Regions from separate parts of the Peribacillus sp. NPDC097225 genome, predicted to be linked through region 3. Evidence: riboswitches for the same ligand, from Rfam matches in the RefSeq annotation. Region 3 holds a riboswitch; each other region holds the start of a gene.
The links. Region 3 has a riboswitch for S-adenosylmethionine ahead of ACIQXH_RS12355 (Fur-regulated basic protein FbpA). Riboswitches for the same ligand answer to the same signal wherever they lie in the genome.
Positions count from the first base shown of each region.

Region 1: another riboswitch for S-adenosylmethionine. It lies ahead of ACIQXH_RS11190 (methionine ABC transporter ATP-binding protein); the one in region 3 lies ahead of ACIQXH_RS12355 (Fur-regulated basic protein FbpA).
Region 2: another riboswitch for S-adenosylmethionine. It lies ahead of ACIQXH_RS15465 (sugar ABC transporter substrate-binding protein); the one in region 3 lies ahead of ACIQXH_RS12355 (Fur-regulated basic protein FbpA).
Region 4: another riboswitch for S-adenosylmethionine. It lies ahead of mtnW (2,3-diketo-5-methylthiopentyl-1-phosphate enolase); the one in region 3 lies ahead of ACIQXH_RS12355 (Fur-regulated basic protein FbpA).

Region 1 covers NZ_JBIWDJ010000003.1:221,818-226,021, reverse strand. Annotated here, with positions in the region: cobalamin riboswitch at 1-111, opposite strand, end outside; gene ACIQXH_RS11195 (MBL fold metallo-hydrolase) at 203-1,024, opposite strand; SAM riboswitch class I at 1,351-1,460, shown strand; gene ACIQXH_RS11190 (methionine ABC transporter ATP-binding protein) at 1,530-2,546, shown strand; gene ACIQXH_RS11185 (methionine ABC transporter permease) at 2,533-3,201, shown strand; gene ACIQXH_RS11180 (MetQ/NlpA family ABC transporter substrate-binding protein) at 3,252-4,073, shown strand.
Region 2 covers NZ_JBIWDJ010000005.1:90,354-94,557, forward strand. Annotated here, with positions in the region: gene ACIQXH_RS15460 (GTP-binding protein) at 1-1,846, shown strand, start outside; SAM riboswitch class I at 1,936-2,042, shown strand; gene ACIQXH_RS15465 (sugar ABC transporter substrate-binding protein) at 2,156-3,271, shown strand; gene ACIQXH_RS15470 (sugar ABC transporter ATP-binding protein) at 3,339-4,204, shown strand, end outside.
Region 3 covers NZ_JBIWDJ010000003.1:449,712-453,915, forward strand. Annotated here, with positions in the region: gene thiD (bifunctional hydroxymethylpyrimidine kinase/phosphomethylpyrimidine kinase) at 1-145, opposite strand, end outside; gene thiW (energy coupling factor transporter S component ThiW) at 114-647, opposite strand; gene tenA (thiaminase II) at 648-1,337, opposite strand; TPP riboswitch at 1,443-1,535, opposite strand; TPP riboswitch at 1,604-1,709, opposite strand; SAM riboswitch class I at 2,014-2,117, shown strand; gene ACIQXH_RS12355 (Fur-regulated basic protein FbpA) at 2,216-2,479, shown strand; gene ACIQXH_RS12360 (aspartyl-phosphate phosphatase Spo0E family protein) at 2,706-2,882, shown strand; gene ACIQXH_RS12365 (GNAT family N-acetyltransferase) at 2,938-3,444, opposite strand; gene ACIQXH_RS12370 (DUF459 domain-containing protein) at 3,609-4,204, shown strand, end outside.
Region 4 covers NZ_JBIWDJ010000001.1:79,049-83,252, reverse strand. Annotated here, with positions in the region: gene ACIQXH_RS00375 (carbon-nitrogen family hydrolase) at 24-806, opposite strand; gene ACIQXH_RS00370 (pyridoxal phosphate-dependent aminotransferase) at 907-2,091, shown strand; SAM riboswitch class I at 2,207-2,363, shown strand; gene mtnW (2,3-diketo-5-methylthiopentyl-1-phosphate enolase) at 2,520-3,752, shown strand; gene ACIQXH_RS00360 (2-hydroxy-3-keto-5-methylthiopentenyl-1-phosphate phosphatase) at 3,755-4,204, shown strand, end outside.

The DNA of each region.
Region 1 (4,204 bases), 230 kb from region 3:
CTTCGAATCGCTCTCATTTACAGTTGCGGGACAGCGTCGGATTCTAACCGACTTCCCTTTTAAGCAGATAAGCTACATGTTCTTATCTGCACCCATTTCTAGACGAAATACTATTTTTCAGTTTAACTGTATCAAATTTTCACTAGGATTACAATGAGGCTCCCGCCTTGTTCTTCGACCCTATCCCCCATCCTCTTATTCATCATTTCTTCCTTTCCTCTGAATACAACCTACTCTCTTTCAGTATCGATGTAATGATATGCTCCGAATCCCATTCATGACCGGATATCTCGATAAGCGGATACCGATTAGGCAACACGTTTTGCTGAATTTCATGGACTTCCAATCCTTGATCATGCAAACGCAAAATTTCACCGCGCAGATTTTCCAAGTAGCTGAGCTTTCTTTCAAACATTTCCTTCCCGTTCGGGACATACCCGGCGTGGCAGCAAAAGACCTCTACAAAATCATACCGAAGCAGTTTCTTGATGGATTCCATGATGAACGGAATTGATTCCTCCCTTAAAACGAGCTTTGTTTTCGGCGTTACAAACAGGTCACCCGAAAACAGCATGCCATTACTATGATTCAGGTAAACCATATGGTCCCTCGAATGCCCTGGTGTAAAGATTGGCTCCCATGTTTGAGTGCGTGAATGGACGACCCCTCCCAATGGTTCTGCCTTGAAGGCATCCCTGTCTCCCCAAAAAACTCTGCGGTAATCGGGATATTCGGCATCCTTTGCACAAATATCGAGGGACATCGGATGAATATAGATGGGGACGTTCCTATGTTCCTGTATCCATGCGGCCCCACCCGTATGGTCTTCATGATAATGCGTCAGCGCCACCATATCATAATCAGCGGTTTCAAAGAATGGAGTAAGTTCCTTCAACAAGATTTTTGCCCCCGTATCAACTAACATGCCATCGGTTAAGAACACATTCACGCTCATGCCTGATTTGTTTCCTTCCGGTGTCCCTTTTACGCAAACCACATCGTTTATCGTTTTCATTTCCAGCATGACTTTCCACTCCAATCATTTTTTTGGAAAACCTCATCATCCTTTATTTTCTAATTCACTTACAATAAATGTATTATCTCTCCATACTTTTTACAAGTATAATATTTTTTCTAATGATGGGAGTGATCAAAGTCCATATTCTTACGCAGACAGGCCATGTAAGATCCGGGACGTTCCGTGTAACTTAGCAAATGGCCACTATAATCTGGGCAAGTAGATCGTTTGATTCATAATCTTGATAAAATTCAAAAAATAATTGACATTACTGTATTTAACAAATAATATAGATTATATTAAAAAAATAATAAAATACTAAAATAGTAATTAACTTATCAAGAGTGACTGAGGGACCAGGCCCTATGACGTCCGGCAACCGCCCCACATCGGGAATGGTGCCCCTTCCTGCAGAATGAAATACCATTCTGAAAGATAAGACGGGATATAATTTCGCTGCCTCTTTCTGAATGATAGAGGTAGCTTTTTTATGTATAAGGAGGATAGCATCATGATTGAAATTCGTTCAGTTCGAAAGGAATATATCTCGAAGAATACCCGAGTTATCGGAGTGGATAATGTATCTTTAACCATTCAAACGGGGGAGGTTTATGGGATTGTCGGGTATAGCGGCGCGGGAAAGAGTTCATTGATTCGCTGTCTGAATCTTCTTGAGCGTCCGACCAATGGTAGCATCATCATCGATGGCGTCGACTTAACAACCTTATCAAGCCAGGAGCTTCGCAAACAACGCCAGAAAATCGGCATGATATTTCAGCATTTTTCCCTAGTCAGTTCCAAAACGGTTTTTGACAATATCTCCTTCGCCTTGAAAGCCGCCCATCAACCAAAGGAGGTCATTACTAACCGCGTTCTGGAACTTTTGGATATCGTTGGCCTTCGGGATAAAAAAGATGTTTATCCGGCTCAACTCAGTGGCGGACAAAAACAGCGGGTAGGCATTGCACGGGCCTTAGCGAATGACCCTACCGTCCTATTATGTGATGAAGCGACATCAGCCCTTGATCCAACCACTACGAAGTCGATCTTACAGTTGTTGAAAAAGATCAATAAAGAACTGGGCATCACCATCGTGCTGATCACCCATGAAATGGAAGTGGTCAAGGAACTGTGCCATCGTGTCTCCGTCATGCAAGATGGACGAATTATTGAAGATGGCCCTGTTTATGAAATATTTTCACAACCCAAACAAGAACTGACTAAGCAGTTCATCAGTAGCGTATTGGATTTTGAACTTCCTCCCCACCTTATTAGGGAAAACAAAGGAACGATTATCAAAATACAATTTGAAGGGCAAACCGCTGGTGAATCGATTCTCTCGGATACTCTACAAAACTATTCTGTCAGAGGGAATATCCTGCACGGGAAAATTGAATATATCCAGGATGTCCCTCTAGGAATCTTGATCATCGAATTGATTGGTGAGCCTGAAGAAGTGCAAGTAGCCCTTGAATACATAATAAGCCGGACCCGATCCGTGGAGGTGTTAAATCATGTCACTGCTTGATTCCATCATCAATATTTTGCCTGACCTTAATAAAGCCTTTCTGGAAACGATTTATATGGTCGGAATTTCCCTTGCGGTTGCCCTCCTGATTGGACTGCCTCTAGGAGTGTTGCTGTTTACGACGACCAGGAATTTGTTCTTTGAACATATCACGTTGAATCGGTCCCTCGGTTTCGTGGTCAATCTAGTCCGCTCGATTCCGTTTATCATTCTTTTAGTCGCTTTGCTTCCTTTAACCGAATTCCTTACCGGGTCAACGATTGGACCGCTAGCGGCTTCCGTTTCCCTATCAGTCTCCGCCATACCTTTTTTCGCTAGGATCGTAGAATCTGCATTGAGAGAAATAGATAAGGGAGTGATCGAAGCCGCGATTGCCGTGGGCGCTTCCCCATGGATGATCATCAAGGATGTGCTTCTTCCTGAAGCAAGGCCTGGAATCATCCAAGGCGTGACATTAACGACGATATCACTCATCGGCTTCTCGGCTATGGCAGGAACAATCGGCGGAGGAGGAATCGGTGACCTCGCGATTCGTTTCGGCTATTACCGTTATGACAACACGATCATGATCACAACGGTGGTCGTTCTGATCTGTCTTGTCCAAATCATCCAAATGATAGGCGATAAGGCCTCTCACTATGTAAACAAACGATAAGATTCATGAATGTTAACGATGACACTACATTAAACAAGGAGGAATTTTTCGTGAAAAAAATCACTTCATTATTATCTATATGTGCATTAGCCCTTGGGTTGTCAGCTTGCGGAAATGACGATGCGACAACTAAAACGGAGGACAAAAAAGAATTAAAAATTGGGGCAACGACTGGCCCTTATGCCGACATGGTGATAGAGGCCATACAACCCGGACTTGAAGACCTTGGCTACAAAGTGGACATCGTCGAATTCAGTGATTATATCCAGCCGAATAAATCACTTGGTAATGGTTCGATCGATGCCAACCTCTTTCAGCATAAAGTGTATATGGATAATTTCGCAAAGGAACATGATTTAGAACTCTCTGACCTTATTATTGTTCCAACGGCACCGATGGGCATTTACTCCACGGAATACAAATCATTGGCCGATATTAAAGATGGTGCGACCATCGCCGTTCCCAATGACCCAGTCAACCTCTCCCGTGCACTTAAAGTTTTATTGGATGAGGGCCTGATTGAAGTGGATCCGGATGTTGACCCATTAAGAATATCTGAGAAAGATGTAACAAAGAATCCGAAGAACATTCAATTCGAACCACTGGAATCGGCACAATTACCTCGTGCAACGGACAGTGTTGACCTATCGGCCGTTCCTGGTAATTTTGCGATTGCCGCCAAAATGGACCTTCAAGATGCTCTTGCTTTAGAAAACATGCCAGATACGTATCGCAATGTCGTGGCTGTAAACACTAAGGATAAAGACGCCCAATTTGCAAAAGATATCAAATCAGTTGTAGAAAGTGCCGAATTTGAAAAGGTGATTGATGACAAGTTCCAAGGCTTCGGTAAACCCGATTGGATGAAATAAGGAAACAGCAAGTATGGGTCTGCTCCTGTCTGGGGCAGGCCTTTACTGATTAACAATACCTATGAACGCAGTCATTGTTTTCTTTTCCGCTTTGCCCTTTTTGGATATAATGGAATGGAAAGAAGGTGAAC
Region 2 (4,204 bases), on a different contig from region 3:
TGCAGCGGCATCTGTCCTTTCCTGGAATGAGATTTTCCCAGATACAGTGAGCGCACTTGTTGTTCAAGATGCAGAAAGTCTGTTAGCGAAATCCCCTAGATTGGGAGGCGGTCTCGAAGCAGGCGAAAAACTGATTCACTCCATCATTCAATGGGCAGAGAGCAATGATCTATTAGTCGGCAATAAGCTGAAATGGATGGTTGAGGGAATTAAGGATATGAGCAATTTCAATCTGCTTCTTGTTGGAAGTGCAGGAAATGGCAAGACATCCTTCATTCAATCGATAGCGGGTGAAAGCATTGCAGCGGAAGACCATTCATCTCTTGTGAGCGTTAAAGATGGCGATGACCTGGAAATCTATGAAATTACCGATACAGATCGTAAAATGGTCGAAGAGTTAACGGAGTTGGATGAAACGCGTCGTCAACGCGGAACGATTGTCGATGTGACACTCATCAGTGATTATTTGAGAAATAATCGCCTGCGTCTACTGGATACTCCAGGATTTAATGGAGAGAAAAGCGTAGACCCTGACTTCCAAAATTACTTACTGGAGAGCGATGGAGTGATGTTCGTTCTGGATGCACGGGCACCTTTCACGGGCAGTGAACGTGATTTGCTATTGGAAATGCAACAAATGGCCCCTAAACTTCCTATTCATTTCTTGCTGAATAAAATGGATACCATCTATAGTGATCAAGTGGCAGTCAGGATGGAAGATGAAACATGGGATAAGGTGAATGCTTATTTCCCGAACGCGAAGGTATTTGCTTTCTCCAAGCTTTATGACAGCAAACAGCAACTGCAGGATCTAGCCGTCTTCCTTCACGCAAACTATCAAGATAGCAATTGGAAGGAAATGAGGGCGGAGAAGCTCCTTGCCTTCACGCGTAAAACTTTATCCTATCTATTAGAAAAACGGGCAGCGAATGAACGGAAATGCGAGCATTCGATTTCTTGGAATGAACAGATGGAAGTGAAGTTGAATGGCGCTACGAATCAGTTGACTGATTTGGAAAAAGAAAAAACCGAAAACATTACAAGATCTTATCGCTTATTAAAAGAAGAAGTGAAAAAACAGCTTTCCACACGAATTCCTGAATTACTGCGTGATTGCTCTAAAACATTATCTGAGAATAGTGACTTTAGCCAAGTGCATATACAGTTGAATCAGGAAATGAACGATCGGATCCAGGCATTTATATCCGATAAAATCATGCCGCAGTATTTCCGCTCGCTTCAAGACTGGATTGCTACATCTGAGTTAGAATTCACGCAAAGCCAACAGTTCATGGATGAGATGAGCGCAGGCTTCAATGAGCTATACAAAGAAGAACGTATTGTACTGGCCGGGGACTTCCGGGTCTTGGATGACTGGCGCCGTGATGCGGACCGGATGACAAGCAGCATCCGGATAGAAAATGTAAATATATTACTAAGAAGGACCCCATCTCAGTTGATTCTTAAGGGAGCCGGGAAGCTATTTGGTGCCATTCCGCAAAATAAAGCGAATATGTACAATCGATATAAGAAGTTCTTGGAAAATGAAGACTTCCAGGATGTTGCCGATATGATCAGTGACAGATTCCTTACTCAGTTTGGATTGTTCGAAAAATCCTTGGAACGTGACATATCCCTGTTCTACCGCAGTCCATTTTCCATCCTTGAAAAAAATATCGAACAGACGAAAGCCGAAATCAAAGAACAGCAGGCTACATTGGAACATATGAGACAAAATCCTGAAGTCTACCGTGATCCGATTACCCTGTTCGAAGTGAAACTGCGCCAATTCGAACGCCTTGAAAAAATCGAGAAAAGACGCCTGGCGAAACTGCAAGGAAAATAAAACATTTAAAATATTCTAAAAACTATTGACTTAATGACTATATCCCTATAAAGTGGTACTTACCATAACGAAACGTAACACATTATATTCTCTTATCAAGAGTGGCGGAGGGACTGGCCCTACGATGCCCAGCAACCGTTCCAATTAGGAATTGGTGCTAAATCCTGCAAAACAGAAATGTTTTGACAGATAAGAGAGGGATAAGTCTGCAAACCAGCTGATTAAACCTCTCTATTTTAGAGAGGTTTTTATTTTGTGTTTATGCCGAGCTAACAGATAAGAATAATGTAAAAAATAGGGGGAATTAAAATGGGAAGATCAATTTTAAAAGGAGCTTTCGTTTCAGTCATCGCTTCGGCGTTGCTTTTGACGGGGTGTTCTTCGGGACAAAGTACAGGGGAAGCGAAAAAAGAGGAAAAGGTATCTTTTGAAAATGTTCCAGAGCGATTTGCGAAAGGCGAGGGAGCTAAAATTAAAGTCATTCGTAAAATTGGCGGCGATGATCACACTGCCCAATACTTAGCAGGGGCGCAAGAAGAAGGAGAAGCACTTGGCTTCCAAGTAGATACTTTTACGGCCAATGGCGATACGGCTAAATTCCATGACGCCATCGCTCAGGCTCTGGAGGAAGACTATGATGGCTATATCATTTCCCATGGTGATGATGCAGCGACAGTGAATGACGTACAAAAGTTGGTTGATGCAGGGAAAAGCGTAGTCACATTCGATTCCATCGGCGATTTAACGAAAATTGATGGGGTAACAGTAACCTCACAAGATGACGAAGCATTGGCAACTCTTGCTTTTGACAAATTGATTGAAGAGCAAAAAGGCGAAGCGAACATTGCATACCTTTGGGTAGATGGTTTCCCTCCTATGGTGAGAAGAAATGCCGTGTATCAAGAAAAGCTGAAAGAAAATCCTGGCATTCATGAAATTGAAAGATTCGGAGTGGCATCTTCAGATACTTCGGTCCAGACGCAAAATGCCGTCTCGGCGATGTTGAACAAGTATCCAAAAGGTAAAATAGACGCAATTTTCGCAACCTGGGATGCATTCGCTATCGGAGCAGCTCGTGCGATAAAAGAAGCGGGGCGCGATGAAGTGAAAATCTATGGTATTGACGTGTCCAATGCTGACCTTCAGGAGATTCAAACAAAAGGAAGCTCATGGTCGTATACCGCAGCGGTTGATCCGAAGTTGATTGGTGCAGTGAATATGAGACTGCTAGCGAAAAAACTAGCGGGGGAAGAAACGCCGCAAACCTATGATTTAGAAGCATCATTGATATCTCAAAAACAGCTTCAATCATCGAAGGACGCTGTCAACATGACCAATCTATCCGGCATTGTTCAAGGCTGGGGAGTATCAACGGAATTTGAAGAAGACTGGATGAAAGTATTGAAAGAACATTATAAGAAGTAACGATCAGAATCAGTAGACACTCTCTTTCAAGTTGAAGAGAGTGTCTGTTTAATGGGAGGGATTGGACATGGGCATTCAACTAGAAATGAAACAAATATCGATTGAGTTTCCAGGTGTAAAAGCGCTTAGTGAAGTTGATTTTTCAGTACAGTCGGGAACAGCACATGCATTGGTCGGCGCAAATGGAGCAGGGAAATCGACGCTAATGAAAGTCTTATCAGGAGCTCATGTCCATTATACCGGCGACATTTTTCTAAATGGCCAGGTACAGGATATCCGTTCGCCAAAGTCGGCACAGGAAGCTGGCATTCAAATTGTGTATCAGGAAGTGGATACGGCCCTCATTCCTTATTTAACGGTTGCGGAGAACGTGATGCTGAATGAATCCGTACAGAACATGGGGAGAAAACAAATCATCAAGTGGAAGGAATTACATAGAAAAGCGACGGAAATCTTGGAAGAAATGAACATCCATGTGTCTTCGAAAAAACTGGTAAGGGACCTTACGTTGGCCGAAAAGCAGATGGTCTTGATAGCTAGGGCCGTTTCAACCGCATGTAAATTCTTGATTCTTGATGAGCCGACTGCTCCGTTAAGCCATACGGAAACAACGGAACTATTCCGGATTGTGAATGAGCTGAAGCAACGTGGTGTAGGCATTATTTTCATTTCTCATCGTCTACCCGAGATATTTGAAGTGTGTGAGGACATTACAATCATGAGAAATGGGAAGAGTGTGAGGCGCAGTAGAATCAGTGATATCACACAAAACGAAGTGATTGAGCAGATGCTTGGAAAGTCAATGGAAGAACAGTTTCCCGTCGTGAATGCCGAGATAGGTGCGGTGATGTTTGAAGTGAACCGACTGTCGGATGCCGATAAAGTCAAAGATGTCAGTCTTCATGTGAGGGCCGGTGAGATAGTCGGTTTAGC
Region 3 (4,204 bases):
ATCGAACTTCCAAGGTATTCTGCGCCGTAACGGCTGTGATAACAGACATGCCATAAACCCGATGGGCCGAAAATGTTTTTAAATCAGCTTGGATGCCGGCTCCGCCCCCAGAGTCAGATCCGGCGATTGTTAGTGCCGTTTTCATAAAAAAACCCCTTCATATAATGATTTTTCAAAAGCACTTTTAATGAAATAAAGCCTAAGAGTGCGCCCGTTAAAGAACTAAGAAGAAAAGCTGGCAGAAAACCAAAAAGTGCCGCTTTTTTTCCCAATAATAAAAGCGCGATCGGATAACAGGCGATGGATCCGAGAATGCCTGTCCCCACTATTTCTCCCAAGCAGGCGTGTCCCATCCTTTTTGTTTTTTGGTAGAGGAAGGCCGCCAGCAGGGCACCAATCATGCTGCCCGGAAATGCAAAAATGGAACCTGTACCTGTCATGTTCCTGATAAGGGATACTAAAAAGGCCTGGGTCACAGCAAAAAGCGGCCCCAACATAACGGCTGTCATGACGTTGGTTACATGTTGAATAGGAAACACCTTCGCAAAACCAACAGGGATGTAAACGAATGAGCTAGTCAGGGTAGTGATGGCCGTGAACAAGCTAGTCAACGTCATTTTCCGTAACAAGTTACCAGTATCTAGCATTCAAAGAGGCCAATCCTGTTCGTTGTGAACCATGTCCCAAAATAAATATTCATATCGGGAGGTCATTAAAAAGTGTTTCTCTAATCTTTTCAATTCCCCCTCAGGCATATCTTCCGTCAGTTCGTCTAACAGCTTGGCCAACCATTTGTGCGCATCTGCGAATTCGGGGGATGCATACGATTGAATCCAAGCGATATAACGATTTGTTTCTAGTGCTGTACCATTTTGTTCTTTTAATATCGAGCCAATTTCATAGTAATCCCAGGCACAAGGAAGTAAGCAGGCAATAAGGTCGGCTAAAGTTCCATGATGGGCAGCATTGAGCATATAACCTGTATAGGCAAGGGTAATCGGAGTGGGTTCGGTATTTTCCAATTCCTCAGAACTAATTCCGAACTCCTTGCAGTAGCTCCTATGCAAATCCATTTCTACCTGTAGAGTCTCATTTAAAATACTCGCAAATTTGGTCATGATCTCAAGGTTAGTGGCCTTGATGGTCCCTAAGGCAAAAAGCTTGGCATAATCCATAAGATAGATATAGTCCTGCTTTAAGTAATAGGCGAATTTCTTTTCTGATAGTGTCCCGTCTCCAATTGCTTGAACGAAAGGATGAGTATGATTCTTTTTCCAAATTTCTTTTGAACGTTCGTGAAGTCTAGCACTGAAAGTTTTCATTTGGGTTTTCGTCATGATTTTTCCCCCTTATAATTCATTCACATACAAAGGAGGGGAGTGTCCAAAAATGAAGAACAGCCGCTTTCATATAGAAAGCGGCTGTTCTAGGAATGTACGAATCCCTTTTTCAACCTGCTTTCCTCCGCTGGTATGACCAGATCAGGTACAAAGGGTTTGATTCTCAGCCTATTAATGGCTCCCCTAGCAGTTTATTATTCAATTAAACGAAAACCCCGTTCCTGAAAACGGAACGGGGCAGATGGATGAAGTCAAATATACGACGACGATATCATCCACTTTCCTCCGCCGGCATCACCCGGATCAGGTTCAAAGGGTCCGGAACATCATTCCATCTCAGTCTTATAGAAGACTCCCCTAGTGGTATTTCGTATGTGATTATTGTCATCATATCAGATAAAAAGGAAAATGCAACCTTTGAATTCAATAGAATTTTATGAGTATTTTGTGGCGTGAAAGGGGTAGTAGGATAAAATCCCCATTGGCAAATGGAGCATACCTAACCCACGGTCAATTGGAGCGAAATATAGTTATTAGCAAAATAGGGATATGGGCTTACCTTGTGCTAAAAGAGCACACGGAAAAATAATATAAAAATTAAAAATTATTTGAATGTAATTGACTTATCCTTGCAAGTGGGATAAAATCATGTCAAAATCATTTATATTCTGTATTCTTATCCAGAGAGGTGGAGGGACTTGGCCCTATGAAACCTCGGCAACAGACCCATCGGGGAACTGTGCTTCTTCCAACAAGCAATCGCTTGGAAGATAAGAAGAGACGAACGGACCTCTGTCGACCTCTTCTTGGATTAGAAGGGGTTTTTATTTTTGTCAAATAGGGTTTAAGAATCCCGTACAACAGGTATATATATTTTGGCTTTAGCAAAGCCTATAAGATTAGGGGCATTATATGTGGAAAATATGAATAAAAGGAAAGGGGCCATTCATATGGCAGAGTTTTTCGAGAAAAAAGAACAGAGGAGAGCATTGTTGATAGAAGAACTATTATCAAATGGTGTATACAAAACCTCTGATGAAAAGCATCTCTATGATGCTCCATTAAAAGCTCTTGAAGATGAATATAAGATTGTTATAGATAAATCAGGTAATGAGTCACCTCCAGAGTGCATGACTTAGTTAACCTATAGTGAACAATCAAAGAGAAAAAGCATTTGCTGTGTAAAGGCAAATGCTTTTTCCCTTTGAACTGACATAAAAAGTACAAAATAGAAAAATATAATGGGTATTTTGTCACATTTCACTAGTGAAATAACATATTTAAAACATGTAAAATGATTGATTTCGCCTAGTGCTTTGGTTATGATAAAAATGTAAAATAATTGAAAAATAGGAAGTGATTATATTGAAGCCTCCTCATATAACAACAGTTGAAAAAATTGAAGAAAAACGAAAAGAAATGATTATGTTAGCAAAAAATTATGGTTTGACAAGCAGGATGACCATTCAAGCAAGTCAAGAGTTGGATTCTTTATTGAATGCGGTCACACATATAAAATTCCTGGGAGTTTGTCGCGAATAATCAGTACATCCCACTAGACCATTCAAATCCAGGCAATCGCCTTTTGCAATGGAAGTCATGTAGTTACACGTTTACCAAGAATGACCAAATCGCGTTCCACTCCATCGAGTTCTGCTATTTTCGGTAAATGCGCCCATTTTTCAAAACCAAATTTTGAAAAAAGCTTAATACTTGGTGCATTGTGTGCGAAAATAAATCCAAGAAGTGTCTTAATCCCTATCTTCGGACTCACCTCTATAGCCTTTTGGATTGAAAGTTGTCCAATTCCTTTCCCACGGAACTCCTCATCTATATAGATGCTAATTTCAGCGGTAAAATCATATGCGGGCCTACCATAAAAAGATTGAAAACTCATCCACCCAGCTGTTTTTCCATCATGTATGATCATATATAATGGCCGTTTGAGAATATGATGTTCCTCAAACCATTTGAGCCGTGATTCTACTGTAACTGGTTCTGTATCCGCAGTGACCATCCTCGAAGGTACTGTAGAATTGTAAATTTCAATAATTTTAGGCAAATCCTCAAATATTGCTTCCCTGAATTCTATAAACTCCTTCATCATTAAGCTCCAATCCATTTATTATGGCATTCCAATCACCTGAGTACAGGTGCATCATGCAATTTAAGTTTTTTATTAGATTATTCGAATGTTAGGCTTGTCCTCTTTTTGGGTATTTAAAAATAAAATACTTCCTAGTGAATACAAAAGGAGAAGCAAAACAAATGAAGAAAATCGTTGGCTTATTTTTTATTGTACTTGTTATTTGTTTAGTTGCCTATGCGTTTCAGGCAGTAGATGCGAAAAACGATCAAAGAGTCATGGCATTTGGAGATTCTTTGACTTATGGAAAGGGAGATAAAGAAGGGGAAGGATATATTGATGACTTGAAACATAAAACGAATGATTCCGATTCAGAAAAAGTCCAATTCTGGAATTATGGTATTAAAGGTCAGGAAACGGACGGTGTCATTAAACAGCTCGAAGATCTTGAGATTAACACAAAATTGGATAAGGCTGACACATTTATCGTCTATATCGGAATCAATGATTTAATTAACAGTAATGGTGGAAACTTAAAAAAAATCAATGATCAAAAGATAAATGATGAAAAGAAAGAGTATGTACAACATTTAGATAAAATTCTTTCTGAGCTTCTAAAGAAAAATAATAAAGCTGATATCTTGGTGATAGGGTTATATAACCCGAATAAAGACGACTTGAAATTAGAAAACCATATTAGTGATTATAATCATTCGATTCAAAAGATGGTGGACAAGGATAGTAGACTAAAGTATATCCCTACAAACGATTTATTCGA
Region 4 (4,204 bases), on a different contig from region 3:
TCAAATAGTTTGTCAATGGGAAATTAATAAAAATCGGGCCGCCGATCTTCGAAAACGGGTATTTTATTTCTTGCTTCTCCTACTTTTTCTAAGTCAAGGGTGCCGAGTAGAAGTTCTTTTTCTTCACCAGCCTCACAAATGATTTCTCCCCATGGGTCGATGATGATGGAATGTCCGGCAAAATGATTATTGCGGTCAGAACCGGAACGATTCACAGCCACAACGAAGGCTTGATTTTCGATTGCCCGGCTGATTAACAGTGCCCTCCAATGATGGAGCCTAGGCTTTGGCCACTCGGCGGTCACGAAGATAACCTCCGCACCTCGTACCGTATGGGCTCGTTGCCATTCCGGAAACCGGATATCATAGCAAATGAATCCGGCGCAAATCTTTTCATCGAGGGAGAATAAGCCGTCTTTTTTGCCAGGTTGTAAGTAATGGTGTTCATCCATCAATTGAAACAGATGGAGTTTATCATATTCTTTAACCAGTTTGCCTTCTTTATCGATGATGAGCATTGTGTTATAGATGCCTTCCTTAGTTTTCTTTGCAATCGAGCCACCGATTATGTTAATTCGGTGTTTTGTTGCAAGGGCTTTTAGAAAGGTAATGGTTTGTTCTGCTTCTTCGTCTGCAATTTCATGTAATCTCGTTAAGTCATAGCCGGTTGTCCATAGTTCCGGCAGCATGACGATGTCCGGTTTAGACTGTACAGCTTTTTCAATCCATTGTTCTACCACCTGAAAATTTATATCTGGCTGTCCAAAGGCAATGTCCATTTGTAAACAGGCGATTTTCCATTTCATCATTTAAAACCTCCATATGTAAAAAAGTACTTTACAAGATTAAGATAAACATATATCATTTGTGACTATAATTTCAAGAAATTTCAGAGAAGGTGCAAAGATGGTGCAATTCGAAAAATCCAGACTTCTTCAAGAGCTTCCAAAGCAGTTTTTTGCTTCTTTAGTCGAAAAAGTTAATAACATAACATCAGAAGGCAAGGATGTCATTAATCTTGGGCAGGGAAATCCAGACCAACCGACTCCTGAACATATCGTGAAGAGCCTGCAGACAGCAGCAGGAAATTCCATGAATCATAAATATTCTCCTTTTAGGGGGCTTCCCTATTTAAAAGAAGCTGCGGCCCTCTTTTATGAACGTGAATATGGCGTCAAGCTAGATCCTAAAACGGAAGTGGCGATTCTTTTCGGTGGAAAGGCTGGTCTAGTCGAATTACCGCAATGCTTGTTGAATCCAGGCGATACAATTTTAGTGCCTGATCCGGGCTATCCAGATTACCTGTCAGGTGTAGCGTTAGCCCAAGCTAAAACGGAAATTATGCCCTTGACCGAAGAAAATGATTTTCTTCCCGATTATAAGGAAATAGATAAAGAGGTTTTTGACAAAGCGAAGATGATGTTCTTGAATTATCCCAATAATCCCACAGGAGCATCGGCGTCAGCAGAATTCTTCGAAGAAACGGTTTCCATGGCAAAAGAACACTCGATATGTGTGGTCCATGATTTCGCATATGGTGCAATTGGGTTCGATGGGAAAAAACCGGTAAGCTTCCTTCAAGCAGAAGGATCAAAAGAAGTGGGGATAGAAATTTACACCCTTTCTAAAACATATAACATGGCGGGGTGGAGGGTTGGCTTTGCGGTTGGCAACCAGAGTGTCATCGAATCGCTTGAATTATTGCAGGATCATCTTTACGTCAGCCTTTTTCCCGCAATACAAGAAGCCACGGCATGCGCTTTACTGGATTCACAAGAGTGTGTGAAGGAACTCGTGAACATGTACGAAGGACGACGAAATGTATTTATCGAAGGGTTACGATCCATTGGATGGGATGTCCAGGCTCCAGATGCTTCCTTCTTTGCTTGGCTAAAGGTCCCTGAAGGATATACTTCAGCGAGCTTTGCAGATCATTTACTGGCACATGCCCATGTAGCAGTTGCACCAGGAAATGGTTTCGGTGAATTTGGTGAAGGATACGTCAGGGTGGGACTTCTCACTTCAGAAGACAGACTCCAAGAAGCGGTAGAAAGAATTCGTACATTGAATATATTCAAAGAAAATCAGTGAGATATTGAATAGTTTGAACATTATACCTATTGACAAAGTATGAATTGCGTGAAAGAATATAAAAAAGAATTCTAAATTTTTAGTTAAGATACATAAACGAAAATATAATAGCATTTTCTTATTTTGAGCAGGTGGAGGGACTAGCCCGATGAAGCCCAGCAACCGACTGTAATACCATTGTGAAATGGGGCGGAGATAATACCGCCGGATCATTTATTGATTCCGTAAGGCACGGTGCTAATTCTTGCAGCTATAGAGCTGGGAGATAAGAAGATGGCTTTTTCAAAGCCTCTTCTTTAGGAAGGGGCTTTTACATGTTTAACAGAGAATTGGAGTGCAACTTTGTTCGCAGATGGTTAGAAGCTTGTTAAAGGAAAGACCAACAATGACAACTTTAAGAATGACTTTTACGTATTGGGAGTGATCAGATGAGCGAAATAATCGCTACGTATTTACTTCATGACTTCAAAGGAGAGCATGAGAAAAAAGCAGAAGGCATTGCGTTAGGATTGACTGTAGGGACATGGACTGAACTTCCTCACTTGGTGCAACAGCAACTGGAAAAACATAAAGGTAGGGTAGTTTCCGTAACACCCCTTCCCGAAGAAGAGCGAGTTAATCTCTATTTCGGTCAAAAAGTGTACCGTTCAACAATCAGGATTGCCTACCCGGCAGGTAATTTTTCTAATGATCTACCGGCTATCTTGACGACAGTATTCGGTAAATTGTCATTGGATGGGGAAATCAAATTGATGGATTTGGACTTTGTCGGCGATATTCAAAAAGCCTTTCCAGGTCCTCGATTCGGAATTAGTGGGATCAGGGAAAAAATTGATGTGTTTGACCGCCCCCTAGTGATGAGTATTTTTAAAGGTGTGTTAGGTCGAGACCTTGCCTTTCATAATGAACAATTGGAGCAACAGGCATTGGGAGGAGTCGATCTTGTCAAGGACGATGAGATTCTTTTTGACCAAGATCAGACGCCTTTCATCGATAGAGTCAAAACCGGAAAGGCCATTTTGAAAGGTATCTATGAGACAACGGGACATCGAACCTTATATGCTGTGAACCTGTCAGGAAAAACACTAGAACTATTGGATAAAGCTGAACTGGCAGCCGAAGCCGGCGCAGATGCCTTGTTATTTAATGTTCATACATATGGATTGGATGTTCTACAGGCTTTACGCGAAAATGACCGGATCAACTTACCGATCATGGCTCATCCGGCATATAGCGGAGCATTAGCTTCATCTTCATTTTATGGACTCAGCTATCCGCTTCTCCTTGGAAAACTGGTGAGGATATCAGGTGCAGATTTATCCCTCTTTCCCTCTCCATACGGAAATGTGGCACTCGATAAAGCAGAGACATTGGCGATTGCTGAAGGATTGACGAGAAATGAAACATCTTGGAAAAGGACTTTCCCGGTTCCATCGGCAGGTATCCATCCTGGCATGGTTCCAGATCTCATCAAGGATTTTGGGATAGAAAGTGTGATCAATGCTGGTGGGGGCGTCCATGGTCATCCGGATGGTGCAAAAGGCGGAGCTAAGGCCTTCCGTTCCGCAGTAGAAGCTGTCCTTTCCGGAAAATCATTGTCAATCGCGGCTGAGGAAGATGAGGAACTTCAAAAAGCACTGGCCCTATGGGGAGGGCTATAATCATGGTCAAACCGATCATTTTCTGTGATTTTGATGGAACGATCACCAACTCGGATAATATCATCTCAATCATGAAGAAGTTTGCCCCGCCCGGCTGGGAGGCATTAAAAGATGGTGTTCTTCAGCAAAAAATCAGCATTTCCCACGGTGTAGGGGAAATGTTTTCCCTGCTGGATAGCGATTTAAAGGAGGACATCATTCAATATGTGAAGGAGACAGCGGGTATTCGCCAAGGGTTCAGTGATTTTGTGGAATTTACAAAAAAATCAGATATTCCTCTCTATATTGTCAGTGGTGGAATGGACTTTTTCGTTGAACCTCTTTTGAATGACCTCTTACCTGTAGAGAATGTCTACTGTAATCATGCCGACTTCAGTCAGGAAGAAATTATGATTGAGTGGCCGCATACTTGTGATGACCAATGTAATCATGGGTGTGGTTGCTGTAAACCT